Regions from separate parts of the Berryella intestinalis genome, predicted to be linked through region 2. Evidence: predicted binding sites of a transcription regulator. Region 2 holds the regulator's gene; the other holds the start of a gene.

Region 1 (7,751 bases), 700 kb from region 2:
GATCGAACTTCCATGCCACGTCGAACAAGACCGGCACCGTCCCCAGCAATTCCGCCGTGACCGGCGCGCCCCAGACCGGTGATGCGAACGCGCCTGCCGCAGCTGGTGCGGTGACGCTGGCCTCGGCTCTGGCCGCTGCCGGCGCCGCTGTGCTCACCCGCCGCCGCGCCAGGTAGGGATGCGTCGATGAAGGCTTGTGCGACTTTCGCGGACCGCGCGCGCATCGTTGCGGGGCTGTTCGCGCTCTGCTGCATGCTGGCAGCCTGCCTGGTGGTTCCGGGCGGCGTCGAGTCGGCTTATGCCGAGGTGTCGGCGGTCTACACCGCCACGGTGAACCCCTCGTACTCCAATCCCGATACGGGGGCGATCGAGGATGCCGGCGGTTCCGCCCAGTCGGTGCTGGGCACCTCGATGGTCCAGAGCATAACCGGCCAGCAGGCCTACGTCGAAAAGGACGTGGACGGGGCCGTGTTCGTCACGCTTCGCATGGCACAGGCCGCCGAGGTGGGCGCCGTCTCGATCGCGTCGGATGCCGACCATGACGGCGCGTTCGACGAGGCTCAGTCCGCCCAGGTGATGAAAAACGACGCCGCCGAAAACAAGGTGGACGTGCGCGCCCGGATCGCCCATGAGCAGGCCACGCTGCGCGTGAACATGTACGTGAACGCGATGGGCCGCGAAGTGGTGTACTTCGTCACCCTTTCCGATCTGCGGGAGGGCAATGCCGCCGGGTTCGTCGAGACGGTCGTGCCGGGCGAGGGGAGCGCTCCTGCGCCCTCTGCGGAAGCCGGTGCTTCCGAGCCTGCCGCCGATCGTGCAGAGGGCCAGCAGGCCGCCGTCGCCGAAGGGGCCGCCGCGTCGGGCGTGAAGGAGTACACGGGAGACGGCGCCGCGGTCAGCGGTTCTGCTCAAAACGATGCGGGCTCGCTGAACTACCCGGCCATCGTCGGGGGGATCGTCTTGGTGGCGGTCCTCGGCGGCGTTGCGGCGTACGTCGCGGTCGTGAGGCCCCGCCGTGCGGCCCAGGCGTCGGCCGCCGCAGCGGCGGCGGAAAGCGCCGGGGACTCGAGCCGTGACGTATAAGCTAGCGGAATGCGCACGCGGCGCGAAGCGGCGCATAGGGCTTGCGGCTCTCGGCGCGCTCGCCGCCTGCGCACTGCTCGCGGGATGCGTCAACCAGCATCCCGATCGGCCCTCGTCCGGTGAGGGCGACGGGTCGCCGCGGCTGGTTTCCACATCGGCCGCCGTCGTCTCGATCGCCGAGAAGCTCGACCTCGACCTGGTGGGCGTGCCCAAAACGTCGTCGGAGCTTCCCGAGCGCTATGCGGATGCGACGGTCGTGGGGCCTCCCATGGCGCCCGACCTCGAGGTCCTCGCGAAGCTCCATCCCGACTTCGTCATATCGCCCGTATCGCTGGAAAACGACCTGCGGCCCAAGTACGTCTCGATCGGCAAGCCTTCCATCTTCGTCGACCTGAACAGCGTGGAGGGGCTCTACGACTCCATCGCGTATCTGGGAGGCAGGTTCGATCGCGCAGAAGAGGCCCAGCGCCTCCTCGATGAGCGCGATCGGTTCATGGAGGGCTACCTGGCCAGCATCGAGGGCAAGCCCCGCCCGCGCGTGCTCATCCTCATGGGCCTTCCGGGGTCGTATCTGGCGGCCACCCCCCGCAGCTATGCGGGGAGCCTGGTGGCGCTTGCCGGGGCGGACAACGTGTACGCGGACGCCGAGGACGCGTTCGTGAACGCGAACACCGAGGATATGCTGGCGCGCGATCCCGACATAATCCTGAGGACCTCCCATGCGCTTCCCGACGAGGTTCTGAAGATGTTCTCCGACGAGTTCTCGACCAACGACGTGTGGAAGCATTTCAGGGCGGTGCGGGAGGGAAGGGTGTTCGACCTTTCCAACGACCGTTTCGGAATGAGCGCGACGTTTCGCTACCCCGATGCGCTGAGGGATCTGCGCTCGATCCTCTACGAGGATTCCAGCGGATCGGACGGGTCCTCGGCGTCTGTTTTCAAGGCCGATGCATCCGATTTGCCCGAGGCGGGGTCGGATGCGGACGGGGCTCCGAGCGCCCCTTCTGATTCGATAGGCGGGTAGGTATGATCGGTACGGTACGCAAGATCGTCGCGTTTGCGGTGCTGCTCGTCGCGCTTGCGGCGCTGTTCGCCGTCGCGGTGAACACGGGCACGCTGAAGGTCGGCCCGACGCAGCTGCTCCACGGGCTGTTCGTCGAATACGACGACAGCGTCGCCACCGTTTTCGACCTGCGCTTCCCGCGCATCTTCATAGCGATGGCGGGCGGGGCGGCGCTTGCGGCGTCGGGCGCGCTGCTGCAGGCCGTCATCAGGAACCCTTTGGCCGATCCGGGCATCATCGGCATCAGCTCGGGGGCCGGCTTCGCCGCCGTGGCCGTCACGCTGTTCGCCCCCGCGCTGTTCTACTTCACGCCGCTTATCGCGTGCGCGGGTGGATTCGCGGCGTTTGCGCTGGTGTACGCCCTGTCATGGCGGGGAGGGTCGCTGTCTCCCTTGCGCATCGTGTTGGTGGGCATCGCGGTGAGCGCGATGTTCTCGGGGCTGTCGGCGGCGGCGAGCACCGGTTCGGGAGGGGCACTGTCGGGCGCGGCGGCCCTGGTCGACGCGAACATCACTATGAAAACCTGGGGCGATCTGCGCGTGCTGCTCGCGTATGCGGCCCCCCTGCTGGTTGCGGCGCTTGTCGTGTGGAAGCGCTGCGACCTGCTGCTCCTCGAGGACAAGACCGCCCGCTCCCTGGGCGTCGACGTTGCGGGGAGCCGCCTGGGGATCTCGGCGATCGCGGTCGTGCTGGCCTCCATCGCAACGGCCGTCATCGGCCCCATCAGCTTCCTCGGGCTGATCGTGCCGCATTGCGCGCGCCTGCTGGTGGGCTCCGGGCATAAGTGGCTGGTGCCCTATTCCATGCTGCTGGGCGCCTTCGCGCTCCTTCTGGCCGATACCATTGGGCGAAGCGTGGCGGCTCCCTATGAGATCGGCGCCGCCGTCGTGATGTCGGTGATCGGCGGGCCCGCGTTCATCGTCTTGCTGAGAAAGGCTGGGAGCGCGTATGGCGAATAGTGTGTTCACCATCACCGACCTGGGGTTCTCGTACGGGAGCACGCGCGTGTTCGACGGTTTGAGCCTTACGGTGCCCGAAGGCGCGGTCACCACGCTGATCGGGGCGAACGGATCGGGCAAGACGACGCTGTTCAACCTGATGAGCAAGGGGCTGAAACCCTCGTCGGGCACGGTGTTCCTCCGTCGCGGGAACGTGGCCGACCTGCGCTTGCGCGATTACGCCAAGCTGGTGGCCATCGTCCACCAGAACAACACCGCTCCGTTCGACCTGACGGTCGAGCGGTTGGTCGGATACGGCCGTTTCCCCCATCGGGGACGCAGCCGGCTTCTCGGCGCATCGGGCGGGGAGGGCCGGCGCGCTTCGGGGGAGGAAGACGAGCGGATGGTCGACTGGGCGATCGGGGTGTGCGGCCTGTCCGAGGTTCGCTCGCGGACCGTCGCGTCGCTTTCGGGGGGGCAGCGCCAGCGGGTCTGGATCGCGATGGCGCTCGCCCAGGGCTCCAAGGTGCTTTTGCTCGACGAGCCCACGACGTACCTGGATGTGAGGTTCCAGCTGGATATCCTGCGCTTGGTGCGGCGGTTGAACGAGGAGTTCGGCATGACCGTCATCATGGTTTTGCACGACATCAACCAGGCCCTGCGCTACAGCGACCACCTGATCGCGCTTTCCCAGGGGAGGGTCGTCGGCCAGGGCGCGCCCGAAGACGTGGTGACGCCGCAGCTCATCGAAGAGGTGTACGGGGTGAGCCTCGACATCGCCCATGTCGGGGGCAAGCCCTTCGTGCTGGCCGTCTGACGGCTGCGGGGCGCCAGGCCCGGTTTTCGCCCGGTGCGTCCGATGCGCCGGGCGCATGCGCTTCCACAGCGGAGGCTCGTCGCCCAAAACACGAACATATGTGCTATAATCAAGCGCATGGATACTTTGTTCACAGAGCTTGAGAACCAGGCTAAGGAAAAGGTCGCGCCGCTTGCGGTGCGCATGCGCCCGCGCTCCCTCGACGAGATGGTGGGTCAGACCGAGGCATGCGGGGAGGGCAGCTGGCTGCGCACGGTCATCGAGCGCGACCGCCTGAGCTCCATCATCCTGTTCGGTCCGGCCGGGACGGGCAAGACCTCGCTTGCCCGCGTCATCGCGCAGAGCACCGCCGCGGCGTTCGTGGAGGTGTCCGCCATCGGCGGCACCGTGTCCGACCTGCGCAGAGAGATCGCCGAGGCCGAAAAGAGGCTGGGGCTCACCGGCCAGCGCACCATTCTGTTCGTCGACGAGATCCACCGCTTCAACCGCGCTCAGCAAGATTCGCTGCTCCATGCGGTCGAAAGCGGCGTGGTCGTTTTGATCGGCGCCACTACCGAGAACCCGTATTTCGAAGTGAACAGCGCTCTGCTGTCCCGATCGCGCGTAATCGAGCTCAAAGGGCTCGACGATACCGACATCTCCGCCCTGCTCGACCGCGCCTTGGCCGACGAGCGCGGGCTGCAAGGGCGCTACAGCCTCAGCGACGAGGCGCGCGATGCGCTGGTGATGCTGGCGGGAGGGGACGGCCGCGCGGCGCTCACCACGCTCGACCTGGCTTCGGGCATGGTGGAAGCCGGCCTCGCCGATGCTCCGGCCGAGATCGGCGTCTCCGCGGTTACTTCGGCGGTGCCCCACCGCAGCGTCCCTTACGACAAGAACAAGGACATGCACTACGACATCGTATCCGCGTTCATCAAGTCGATGCGGGGAAGCGACCCCGACGCCGCTCTGTACTGGCTCGCCCGCATGGTAGACGGCGGGGAGGACCCGAAGTTCATCGCCCGGCGCATGATGATCGCCGCGTCCGAGGACGTGGGCAACGCCGATCCCCAGGCGCTGCTGGTTGCAGCGGCCGCGTTCAAGGCGGCCGAGGTCATCGGGTACCCCGAATGCCGTATCAACCTCGCGCAGGCGGCCACGTACCTGGCGCTCGCCCCCAAGAGCAACGCATGCGAGGCGGGCATCGACGCGGCGCTGTCCGAGGTGCGCCACGGTCCGGTGCGCGACGTCCCCGACCATCTGCGCGATCGGCACCGCCCCGGATCCGAGGACTACGCGGACTACCTCTATCCCCACAACTACCCGGGCGGATGGGTGGATCAGCGCTATCTTCCCGAAGGTCTCGAACGCGGGGCGTTCTACCGCCCCTCCGAGCGCGGATGGGAGGGGTACCGCATCGACGGCACCCAGCGCGACCGCGCGTAGCGGGCCTATGAACGGCGCATGAACCGAGGGGCAATCAGCCGTTTTCTCAGGGGCGGGATGATATAGTGAGGTGTTACCGTTTTCAGGAGGCTTCCTATGGATGCAACTACCGTGCTCAGCGTGGCGCTGCCCGCCGTATTCGTCGTGGTCGGCATCGCCCTCGTCGTTTTGCTGATCGAGCTGTACCGCACGGTGAAGTCCCTGCGTGCGACGGTCGATGACGTGAAGAAGCAGATCGAGCCCACGCTCGAGCACGTCGAGTACATCACGCGCACGCTGCAGCCCGCTATCGACAAGGTCGATCCGCTGGTCGATCGCGTTTCGCTCACACTCGACGCCGCCAATCTCGAGCTCATGCGCGTCGACCAGATACTCGAGGACGTCACGACCATTTCCGACACGGCGTCCAACGCGGTGGCGGCGGTCGATTCGGTCACCAACGCCCCGATCAATGCGGTGAAGAGCGTTTCCGACAAGGTTCGCTCGGTCCTCCAGCCGAAGATCGTCAGCGACGAGACCGCCCGTCTCGGCCGGCAGCGCGCGGCGGCCGCCCAGGCGCTCGAGCAGCTGAAAAGCGAAGAGCAGAAATCGGGGTTGCGCGCATCGGTTCCGTGCGACGATCCCGCGGTCGAATCCGCCGTCGAGCGCTCCGAGGCCGACGCCGGCGCAACGGCTCCGTCGCCCAGCTCGCCGTCGAGCTCGGATGGTTACTTCCACTACGGGTCCTCTTCGCCCGAGAAGACGGCCTAGGGACGAGCCCCCATGCCCAGTCCCGTTGCCGACAAAGCGAAGCGCCTGCTGGACGCCTTGCCCTTGAAGGGCCAGGCGAACGACGAGGCCGCCCGCGAGGCGGCTCGCGAGAGCCTGCGCGCCGTCAAGGCGCAGCGCAGGTTCTTCACCGTGTGGGCCTGGGTGGGCGCCATCATCCTCGTCGTCGCGGCGGTCAACGCCGTGGTCGTGGTGTCCATTCCCGTCGGCATCATCCTGTGGACGGTCGTGTTCGTGTTCCTTTTGCGCACCCCCGTCGCCTTCCTCGAGAAGCGGGGCGTTCCGCGCCTGATCGGGACCATCATCGCCTACCTTCTGCTCATCGCGGGGCTGGGCGTCATCTCGTTCGTGGTCTTCTCTCCGCAGATCGGCATCAGCAACCAGTTCGCCGACCTGGTGGCCAACATCCCCGATTACTTCAGGTCGCTTAACAACCTGTTCAACGACCTGTATGCGCGCTACTCCAATTTTTTGCAGAACGACCAGGTGAAGCGCACGGTCAATGGGATCGCGTCGTCGCTCATCAACTGGACGTCCTCGCTTGCGGGGTCCAGCGCGGGGACCATCGTCGCGGCGGGCACCTCGATCGCCAACATCTTCATCACCGTCGGCTTCTCGCTGGTCATCGCGTTCTGGATGCTGGTCGACCTCCCGAACCTGGGAGCGGAGGTGCGCCGAGTGTTCGGCCCCAAGTACTCCGACGACCTGAAGATGCTCCACGGCAGCGCGACGCGGGTCATGGGCGGCTACATCGTGGGAACCGCCGTCCAGTGCGCCATAATCGGCGGGTGCTGCGGGGTTCTGTTCACCGTGCTGGGCATCCAGAGCCCGGCCGCGCTCGGGGTCATCACCGGCCTGCTCAACATCATCCCCATCGTCGGACCGTGGCTGGGCGGGCTTATCGCCGCCCTCATGAGCCTGTTCACAAGTCCCGTTACCGCGCTTGTCGCGCTGTTCGGGACGATCGTCATCCAGCAGCTGGTCTACACGTTCGTGTCGCCGCGCATCATGAGCAACGCGGTCGACATCCATCCCGCGCTCACCTTCCTGGCCCTGCTCGCCGGCTCCGCTATCGGCAGCACCACGGCGGGCCTCATGGGAGCTTTGGTCGGCGCCCTCCTGTCGATCCCCGTAGTCGCCCTCGCGAAGTCCGTTTTCGTGTACTATTTCGAGCGGAACACGGGGCGGCGCATCGTGTCCGAGGAGGGCGTCTTCTTCAAGGGCGCGCCGGTTTCCGAAGACGGGTTCGATCCCCTTTCCGATGCGACGGGCGAGGAGGTGGCCCAGGCCGAGCGCGTTGCCGAGGCGCTGAGGCAGCCCGAGGAAAGCCCGCCGATCCTGTCCGAGGAATCCCAGGTGGCGAAGGTTTCCATCGAGATGGACGAGGCGGGGTGCCTCGATCGGTCCCAGGACCGCCGCGAAGGCGTTTAGCGAAGCTGCGACGGCGGCCCTCGCCGGTTCGGGCTTTCGGAGCGAGTAAGGTAAGGCCATGCGAGAGCATGGGTACAGGCGATAGATAGGTAGTTGTTTCGTGAAATACATGACCACGGCGGAGATCCGCGAAAAGTATCTGCAGTTCTTCGAGGCGAAGGGATGCAAGCGCATGCCCTCGTCCTCGCTCATCCCCGACGATCCCTCGCTGCTTCTGACCAGCGCG
Region 2 (7,751 bases):
TTACCTGCATCGTGCGCGGTTGCGACCTGCTCTCGTCGACCCCGCAGCAGATGTACCTGCAAAACCTGCTGGGATTCGGCAACCCCTCCTACGCCCATGTCCCCTTGCTGGTCGATGCGAGCGGGCGACGGCTCTCCAAGAGAAACCGGGACGCATCGTTTGACGAGTTGATCGCCCGATACCGGACCCCCGAGGGCATCATCGGGCACATAGCCTATATCGCGGGCGTTCTGGAAGACGACGAGCCGGCCCCTCCGGCCGCGCTGCTTGCAAGGTTCGACCTCGACCGATGGAAGCGCCGCCTTAAAGCGCGGGGAGGAATGGCGCAGCTGGAGTGGCGCTGAAAAGCCGGCTCGGAACCGCTACAGCGACAGGTCGACCGAGGCCGACAGCAGGATCGCCGCCGAATAGAACGCGCCCAGCACGATGTTCACCGTGAGGATCTGCGGCATCGACTGGAGGCGCCGCTCGGGGGTGAGCGGGTTTCGGAACAGCGCCTGGAAAAGGGGCAGAGAACCCAGCACCATGAACGGCATCACGATCAGCCCTTTGGGGAACCACACCGCCAAAACGGCCAGCATCGCAACGACGCTCGCGACCGCAAGCGCGTGGTACAGCGATCGCGCCCGCTCGCGCCCGAGTGCGATCGCCAGGGTCCTGCGCTGCGCCGGAACGTCGCGCTCGATGTCGCTGATGTTGTTGGTGAACATGATCAAGCCGACCAAGAGGGCCAACGGCGCGCTCCATACGAGCACGAGCGGCTCGACCGATCCGGTAAGCGCCTGCACGACGGCGAAGGGCACCAGAGCGCCCATGACGACGCCGCTTACCGCCTCTCCGAGCGGCAGATAGGAGAGGGGAGTCTTCCCAGCCGAGTACACGACGACGAAGAAGGCTCCGATCACCCCGATCAGCAGGGGAAACAATCCCGCCTGCACGATCACGTAGATACCGAGCGCGAATGCGGCGGCCACGAAGCCCACGGCGAGCCTCAAAGCGCAGCGGGGGTCCACGTCGTTGTAGACCAGGACCGAGTCGCTGGGATCGACGTAGTCGTCCTCGCTGTCCGTCCCCTTGATGCAGTCGTAATAATCGTTGAAGGTGTTGGCCGCCGATTGGAACAGCACGACGATCGCCAGCATGGCCAAAGACAGCGACACCGAAAGCGACTCGACCCGCGTGGCCGCCATGCACACGGCCGCCAGCGTGGGGAGGATGGCGGCGGGCCAAGTATGCGGGGCCGCCAGCTCGAGGGCCATTTTCGCCGTCAGCCGCCCCGTATTACCGCTGGTTCGATCATGAGTGTTCAACGCTTTACCTCCCTTGCTGCATACCGATCCATCATGCCACAACCGCATCCGCGAATCCTCAATCGGATAAGTTAAATTATGGAATGATGAGGGTAGATCGCCCCGGAAGGGCCCTTGTTTGTTCTCGGGCAATATAATGCTTGATGAAAAGCCATAAAAAGGAGAGATCATGGTCAAGGTAGTCGAAGTCCCGGTACGTTACGGGGAAACGGACTGCATGGGCGTCGTGTACCACGCGAACTATCCGCTGTACTTCGAGGACGCCCGCGAGAAATTCATAGCTGATCTCGGGTTTCCCTACGCAGAACTCGAAAAGCAGAACATCATGGCCCCGGTGACGGAGATGCATCTGTCGTATTCGTCGTCGCTGAGGTACGGGGACACCGCGCTCATCAGGATCTGGGTCTCGAAGCTCACCGCCGTCCGGGTCACATATTCCTACGAGATCTTCCGCAAGGGGATGGACCTTCAGTTCGAGCGGCCCTGCGTGACGGGGTTCACCACGCTGTGCATCGTCGACAGCGAAACGTTCGAGCCTTTGAACATGAGGAAGGCTTGCCCTGAGCTCTACGCCAAATACAAAGAAGCCGTCGAATGCGAGCTCGACGAAGAATAGGGTTTCGCCTTTGCACGGAATCCGTCGAAGGCGAGAGGGGAAGCGGGTCCGATCCGATGAGCGTGGGTCGGGCTCGTCTTTTCCTTCCTCCTAAGTTTACATAACATATATTATCAATCTTATAGGTAGCTTAGAGACAGGCGTGCTCTTAACCCCAGGTGGAGTTGCCGTCCGTGCCGGTTCCCGTACCGCGATCGGCCGGCAGATTAAGCGCCTGGTCCTGAGAGTTGAACACCGCGGAAAGGTCGCCGCTTTCGACTGCGTCCATGATCATGGGAAAAATCATGATCGCTGCGACGAGATTGATGACGAGCGCTATTCCCGAGATCCCTATGCCAACCGCCGCCTGACGCTTCAGAAGCTTTCCAACCAGCGGCTTTTCAGGATGTCCATCACCCACGCGCTTGAAATTGACGAACGAGACGATCCCGCACACCGTGCCGACGCTGCTGAGCAGAACGCCGCCGATGAACAGCGATATCGGTCCGGCAACGTTCGCGATCGTCAGCAAGGTGCGGCCTCGCTTTATCCGGACCCGATCCTCGTCGGTGGCGTTGAACGACAATCCGTTCATAAGCAGGCTTTCCAAGCTGGCCCGCGGATCCCGATCGAAATCTTTCGAGGGGTCGCTCCAGCCGTTCGCATCGTAGCCCTTGGGAGGCTCTGGTGCGCCCTGATCCCGCCCATCGCGCTCCTCGACGTCGGACGTACGATCCTCGTTGTCTTCGTTCTTCTTTTCAGCCATATTTTTCCTATAGTTTGAACTGGGAAAATACCGTGTAAAGCCCTCAGATCGATTCTAAGGGCCTGTATTTGATGATTCGAGTCCTAACACCAGAAATCACCTGAAACCAAGCGAGTCCATGCGGCGTCGGACCGAATAGCTAAACCCCGCTGCTTCCGAACCCGCCAAGACCGCGTTCGGAGGAAGGCAGTTCTTCGCAAGGCGCCAAAGTGACAACCGGTGTGGCCAAGATGGTGAGCTGAGCGATGCGGTCGCCGCGCTCGATCCTGAACTCGTTTTCGGCATCGATGTTCAACAGCGCGACTTTCAGCTCTCCGCGATACCCGCTGTCGACGAGCCCGGGAGCGTTCACGATGGAAATGCCGTGCTTGGCGGCCAAACCGCTTCGAGGCAGAACGAAGCCCGCATACCCCTCGGGAATGGCGACCGCCAACCCAGTCCCTATAAGCTTGCGCTCGAACGGCTTCAGAACAGCGTCCTCTGCCGATCGCAGATCCAGCCCCGCATCACCCGGATAGGCATACGCAGGGAGCTCGATCGAAGGGTCGAGCTTTTTGATTTTCAATTCGATACCCATTATCTGTTCAACTCCTCAAGCGCTTCGGCGAACTCCTCGACGCTATTGAAATGCTTGTACACACTGGCAAAACGAACGTAAGCGACGTCATCGAGCTTCACGAGGCGGCTCATGATCATCGAACCGAGATCCTTGGAGTACACGTCGGTCTTCGATTCGGAGCGCAAAGACGACTCGATATCATCGACCAGGCTTTCGATCTGCTCGGGCGAGATCGGGCGCTTAGCGCAGGCGATCAGCAGGCCCCGCATCAGCTTGTCGCGATCGTACGCCTCAGACGACCCGTCGGATTTGATAACCATGAACGATGTGTCGATGAGGCGCTCGTACGTTGTGAAACGATTCCCGCATTTAAGGCACTCGCGCCGACGGCGGACCGAGGTCCCGTCGTCCGAAGGACGGGAATCCACGACCTTCGATTCAAGATTTCCACATGCTGAACAGCGCATATCGCTCCTTTGCTTCGGTCCTCCTAGAGTACCATGCAACGAGCGCGAGATGTTCGGCGGACAACCAAGCCCATAGAGAGCGCAGGGATTCGGAGCGCTTAGGCTCCGAGAAACATCCCGAGAGAGGCGAGCAGCACCAGGCCAGCGCCCAAAACCAGGGACTGACCCTTAGTGAGCAGGCCGAACGACACTCCGCGGGCATCTTCGTAAGCGATGCTGCACACAGCATCGCTGCAGCCGAGCACCGTCGTGTCAAGAAGACCGTCGACGACCGACTTCGCTGTGCGGCCGACCGCCGGTTCCGCGGAATACGACGGTAAGGCGCTTGAACCCTGATGCCGACGATCGGGCTGCATGGTTTCAGAGCCCCGTTCCGCGCTCCGCTTGATATCGTTGAACGAGATTATCTTCCCGTACCGAACGCCCTGGTACTGCAGAGCTGAAGTTCCCACCACCGGGCAGCGCTTGGAATCTTTGACGTTCATACCATGCCTTTCGCTTGCATAGAACCTTTGTTCGTGTTTATAATAAATCGAACAAAGGTTCTTGTCAAAGATTTTTCAAACAAATGTTCGTGTTTGGAGGAAACATGCCTGAGAAGCTTACGAAGAAGCAGCGCGCGGTGCTCGAATGCATCGAAGCGTGCATCCGCGAAAAGGGCTACGGCCCCACAGTGCGCGAGATCTGCACCGCACTCGACCTGTCCTCCCCTTCCACGGTCCACGTCCATCTCGGAGCGCTCGAACAGAAGGGCTACATCGAGCGCGATCCTTTGAAATCCCGCTCGATAACGCTCACGCACCCCGACGAAGAACAGCTCGTCGAGCCGACCAACATCATCGCACCCCGGTTCGGCAATGCGGTGGAAATCCCCCTCGTGGGAAACGTGGCTGCCGGCGAACCGATCTTCGCAGAGGAAAACATAACGGACACAATGACGCTTCCCACCGAAATAGTCGGAGACGCCCCGTCGTTCATGCTCTCGGTGCGAGGGGAATCGATGATCGAAGCCGGGATCAACGACGGCGATTACGTCGTCGTCAAAGAGCAGAAGGTCGCCAACAACGGCGAGATCGTCGTAGCGCTCATCGAAGACGGCGCGACCGTGAAGCGTTTCTACCGCGAACGCGACCACATTCGCCTTCAGCCCGAAAACTCATCCATGGAGCCCATCATCACCCGGGACTGCACGATCGTGGGCAAAGTGGTCGCGGTTTTCAGAAGAATATAGCGTTTTGTTTAATATGACAGAACTCAAGCTGAACTATTAATCAAAACTGAATTAAATAGCGTAAGGACGGAAGAAACGCTCGTGTGCGGGCGGAACGAACAGGGAGAGCCGCGTTCCCTGCTCGGTGTAGCTTTCGGACACAACGCGGCAGCGCTCATGCGCCAACGAGACCAGTTCCCCGCACGAAAACGGGATCTCGACCTCGAACAGCGCCTCGTCTGCGGAGGCCGCATGCGATACCACGGCCAGCAAGTCGTCCATTCCGTCACCTGTGGCAGCTGAAATGAACACGCCTTCCGAATAGCGCTTCCTGAACGCCCCCAACGTCGCTTCGTCCAGGGCATCGGTTTTGTTGAACACGAGCAGGCGCGGGATCTTCTCGGCTCCGATCTGACCGAGCACCTCGTTCACCGCCTCGATGTGAAACGACAGCTCGTCGCTCGAAGCATCCACCACGTGCAGGATCAGATCCGCGCCGTTGATCTCGTCGAGCGTAGACTTGAACGACTCCACCAGGGTGGTCGGGAGCTTCTTGATGAACCCGACGGTATCCGTGAGGGTGATGATGCGCCCTTCCGGCAGCGCAAACCGCCTCGTAGTGGAGTCGAGGGTCGCGAACAGCTTGTCGTCGCTGTAAACGCCCGCATCCGTCAGGTGGTTGATGAGCGTGGACTTGCCCGCATTCGTGTAACCCGCGATAGCGACCTTGAAGACGCCCGTGCTGTAGCGTCCTTCCCGCTGCACGCTGCGCACGCTTTTCACATGCTCGAGCTCGCGCTTGATCGACGTGATGCGTTTGCGCACCATGCGACGGTCCACTTCCAGCTGGCTCTCCCCCTCGCCGAATCGCGAGCCCACGCCGCCGCCCATGCGGTTGGAGGCGAGGTGGGCCCACATGCCGCGCAAGCGCGGGAGAAGGTACTGGTTCTGAGCCAGCTTGACCTGTAAGCGGCCCTCTTTCGTCGTCGCATGCAGCGCAAAGATGTCGAGGATCAGCGCCGTGCGGTCGAGCACCTTGATCGCCTTGTCGAAGCCCTTCTCGAGGTTCGCCTGCTGAGACGGCGTCAGCTCGTCGTCGAATACCACCACATCGGCCTTCAGGGAGCGCGCGGCCTCGGCGATCTCGGACACCTTTCCCGAGCCGATGAGAGTGCGCGGGTTCGGTTTGACCAAGCGTTGGGTAAACGAGCCGACGACCTCCGCACCCGCCGTATCGACCAGGCGCGACAGCTCCTGAAGCGACGAAGCGACCGGCCAGTCGAGGCCGGGGCGATCCACCCCGACCACAACCGCGCGCTCGCGCGGGGCCTCGACAGCCGTCATGCCCTTGACGGTCACTTCCTCGAATCGATCCAACCGTAACCTCCACGCAATCCGGGAACCTGGAACCCTACAGCTCGATATCGCCCTCGAACACCTGGGCGGCAGGTCCCGTCATGCGAACGCGCCCGTCCTCGGCGTATTCGATATGGAGCGTTCCGCCCAAAAGCCTCACGTCGTTCACGCGGCCCGATCGACCGGTGATGAACGCCGCAACGCCCACCGCGCAGGCGCCCGTTCCGCATGCAAGGGTCTCCGCCACCCCGCGCTCATACACGCGCATAGCCAGATGATCGGCCTCGATGCTGACGAATTCGATGTTGGCTTTCTCGGGGAAGGCCGCATGGGGCTCGAAGAAGGCGCCGACTTTGTCAACGTCCAGCGTTGCGAGGGATTTGTTCCCGGGATCGGTGAAGGCGGCGTCGTACAGGGCCTCCCAGTCCTCGATGAAGGCGACCGCATGGGGGTTTCCCATGGAAACGCACGTGAACCTGAAATTCCCGAAGGGCGATTTCAACGTGACATCGCCCACGAACGAGCGTCCGTCCTCTGTGGCCCCCGTCGCCGCGAGCACCGTGGGCACCTGGCTCGGCTCGAGGATGGGTGCTCCCATATCGACCGTTGCGGCGCGCATCAAGCCCCGTTCGTCGCGCGCGAACTCGATGGGCTTGGGACCCGAGAGCGTGTCGATGACGGTTGCCGAAGCCGAAGAGTCGACCAGGCCGCGATCGACGGCCCATTTCGCCGTGCAGCGAACACCGTTGCCGCACATCTGGGCGAGCGTGCCATCGGCGTTGATGTAGTGCATGAAAGCGGAAGCGCCCTCGGTTTCGCCCGGCCGCACCAAGATCACGCCATCGGCGCCGATGCCGAAGTGGCGATCGCACAGGAAGGCGACCTGATCGGGCGAAAGGTCGATGGACCTATCCCGATCGTCGATCATGACGAAGTCGTTCCCCGCTCCGTGGAGTTTCGCGAAATGCAGTTTCATGGCGGCCCTTTCTCGATCTAGTCGTTCACCGCAAGTGTATCAAGCCGATCGGATATGAACTCGCAGGCAGCGTCCCTATTCATGGAATCGTAATCGATCCATAAGATCCGGTTGTCGCGGTTGAACCAGGTGCGTTGGCGCTTGGCGTACCGATGCGTCGCCACCTTGATCTGCTCGAGCGCGTCGTCTAACGTCGAGCGGCCCTCGAGATGCTCGACGATCTCTTTGTAGCCGATAGCCTGAGGCGCGGTTATGCCCTCGCGAAAACCCTGGTCGAGAAGATGCTCGACCTCGCCCACCAGGCCCTCTTCGACCATCTGGTCGACTCGGAGATCGATGCGCTCCCTCAAAACGGCAGGGGTCACCCGCAGCCCGAACATCGCTGCGGGAAGCTTCTGCGGTATCGAGGCCAGCTTCTCTTTCTGGCGCGCGTACGACGTGCCGTCCGCAATGAGCTCGAAGGCCCTCACAACGCGCTTGACGTCGTTTTCGGGGATGATCGACGCGCTTTC

The links. Region 2 encodes LexA, which represses DNA repair genes until DNA is damaged. Its sites were predicted from a motif close to CNAACANNTGTTNG; they were not measured.
Region 1: a site for LexA is predicted at 3,993-4,006, ahead of JI75_RS07030 (replication-associated recombination protein A). Genes of this name have one in related genera too.

What each region holds. Positions count from the first base shown of each region.
Region 1 is NZ_CP009302.1:1,597,752-1,605,502, reverse strand. It holds gene JI75_RS07055 (NEAT domain-containing protein) at 1-176, shown strand, start outside; gene JI75_RS07050 (heme-binding Shp domain-containing protein) at 187-1,083, shown strand; gene isdE (heme ABC transporter substrate-binding protein IsdE) at 1,073-2,107, shown strand; gene JI75_RS07040 (FecCD family ABC transporter permease) at 2,110-3,105, shown strand; gene JI75_RS07035 (ABC transporter ATP-binding protein) at 3,095-3,901, shown strand; gene JI75_RS07030 (replication-associated recombination protein A) at 4,019-5,326, shown strand; gene JI75_RS07025 (hypothetical protein) at 5,423-6,076, shown strand; gene JI75_RS07020 (AI-2E family transporter) at 6,089-7,525, shown strand; gene alaS (alanine--tRNA ligase) at 7,626-7,751, shown strand, end outside.
Region 2 is NZ_CP009302.1:900,185-907,935, reverse strand. It holds gene gluQRS (tRNA glutamyl-Q(34) synthetase GluQRS) at 1-344, shown strand, start outside; gene JI75_RS04050 (prenyltransferase) at 363-1,310, opposite strand; gene JI75_RS04045 (acyl-CoA thioesterase) at 1,480-1,926, shown strand; gene JI75_RS04040 (hypothetical protein) at 2,075-2,671, opposite strand; gene dut (dUTP diphosphatase) at 2,811-3,248, opposite strand; gene nrdR (transcriptional regulator NrdR) at 3,248-3,697, opposite strand; gene JI75_RS04025 (hypothetical protein) at 3,796-4,182, opposite strand; gene lexA (transcriptional repressor LexA) at 4,287-4,928, shown strand; gene hflX (GTPase HflX) at 4,980-6,251, opposite strand; gene dapF (diaminopimelate epimerase) at 6,319-7,239, opposite strand; gene miaA (tRNA (adenosine(37)-N6)-dimethylallyltransferase MiaA) at 7,257-7,751, opposite strand, start outside.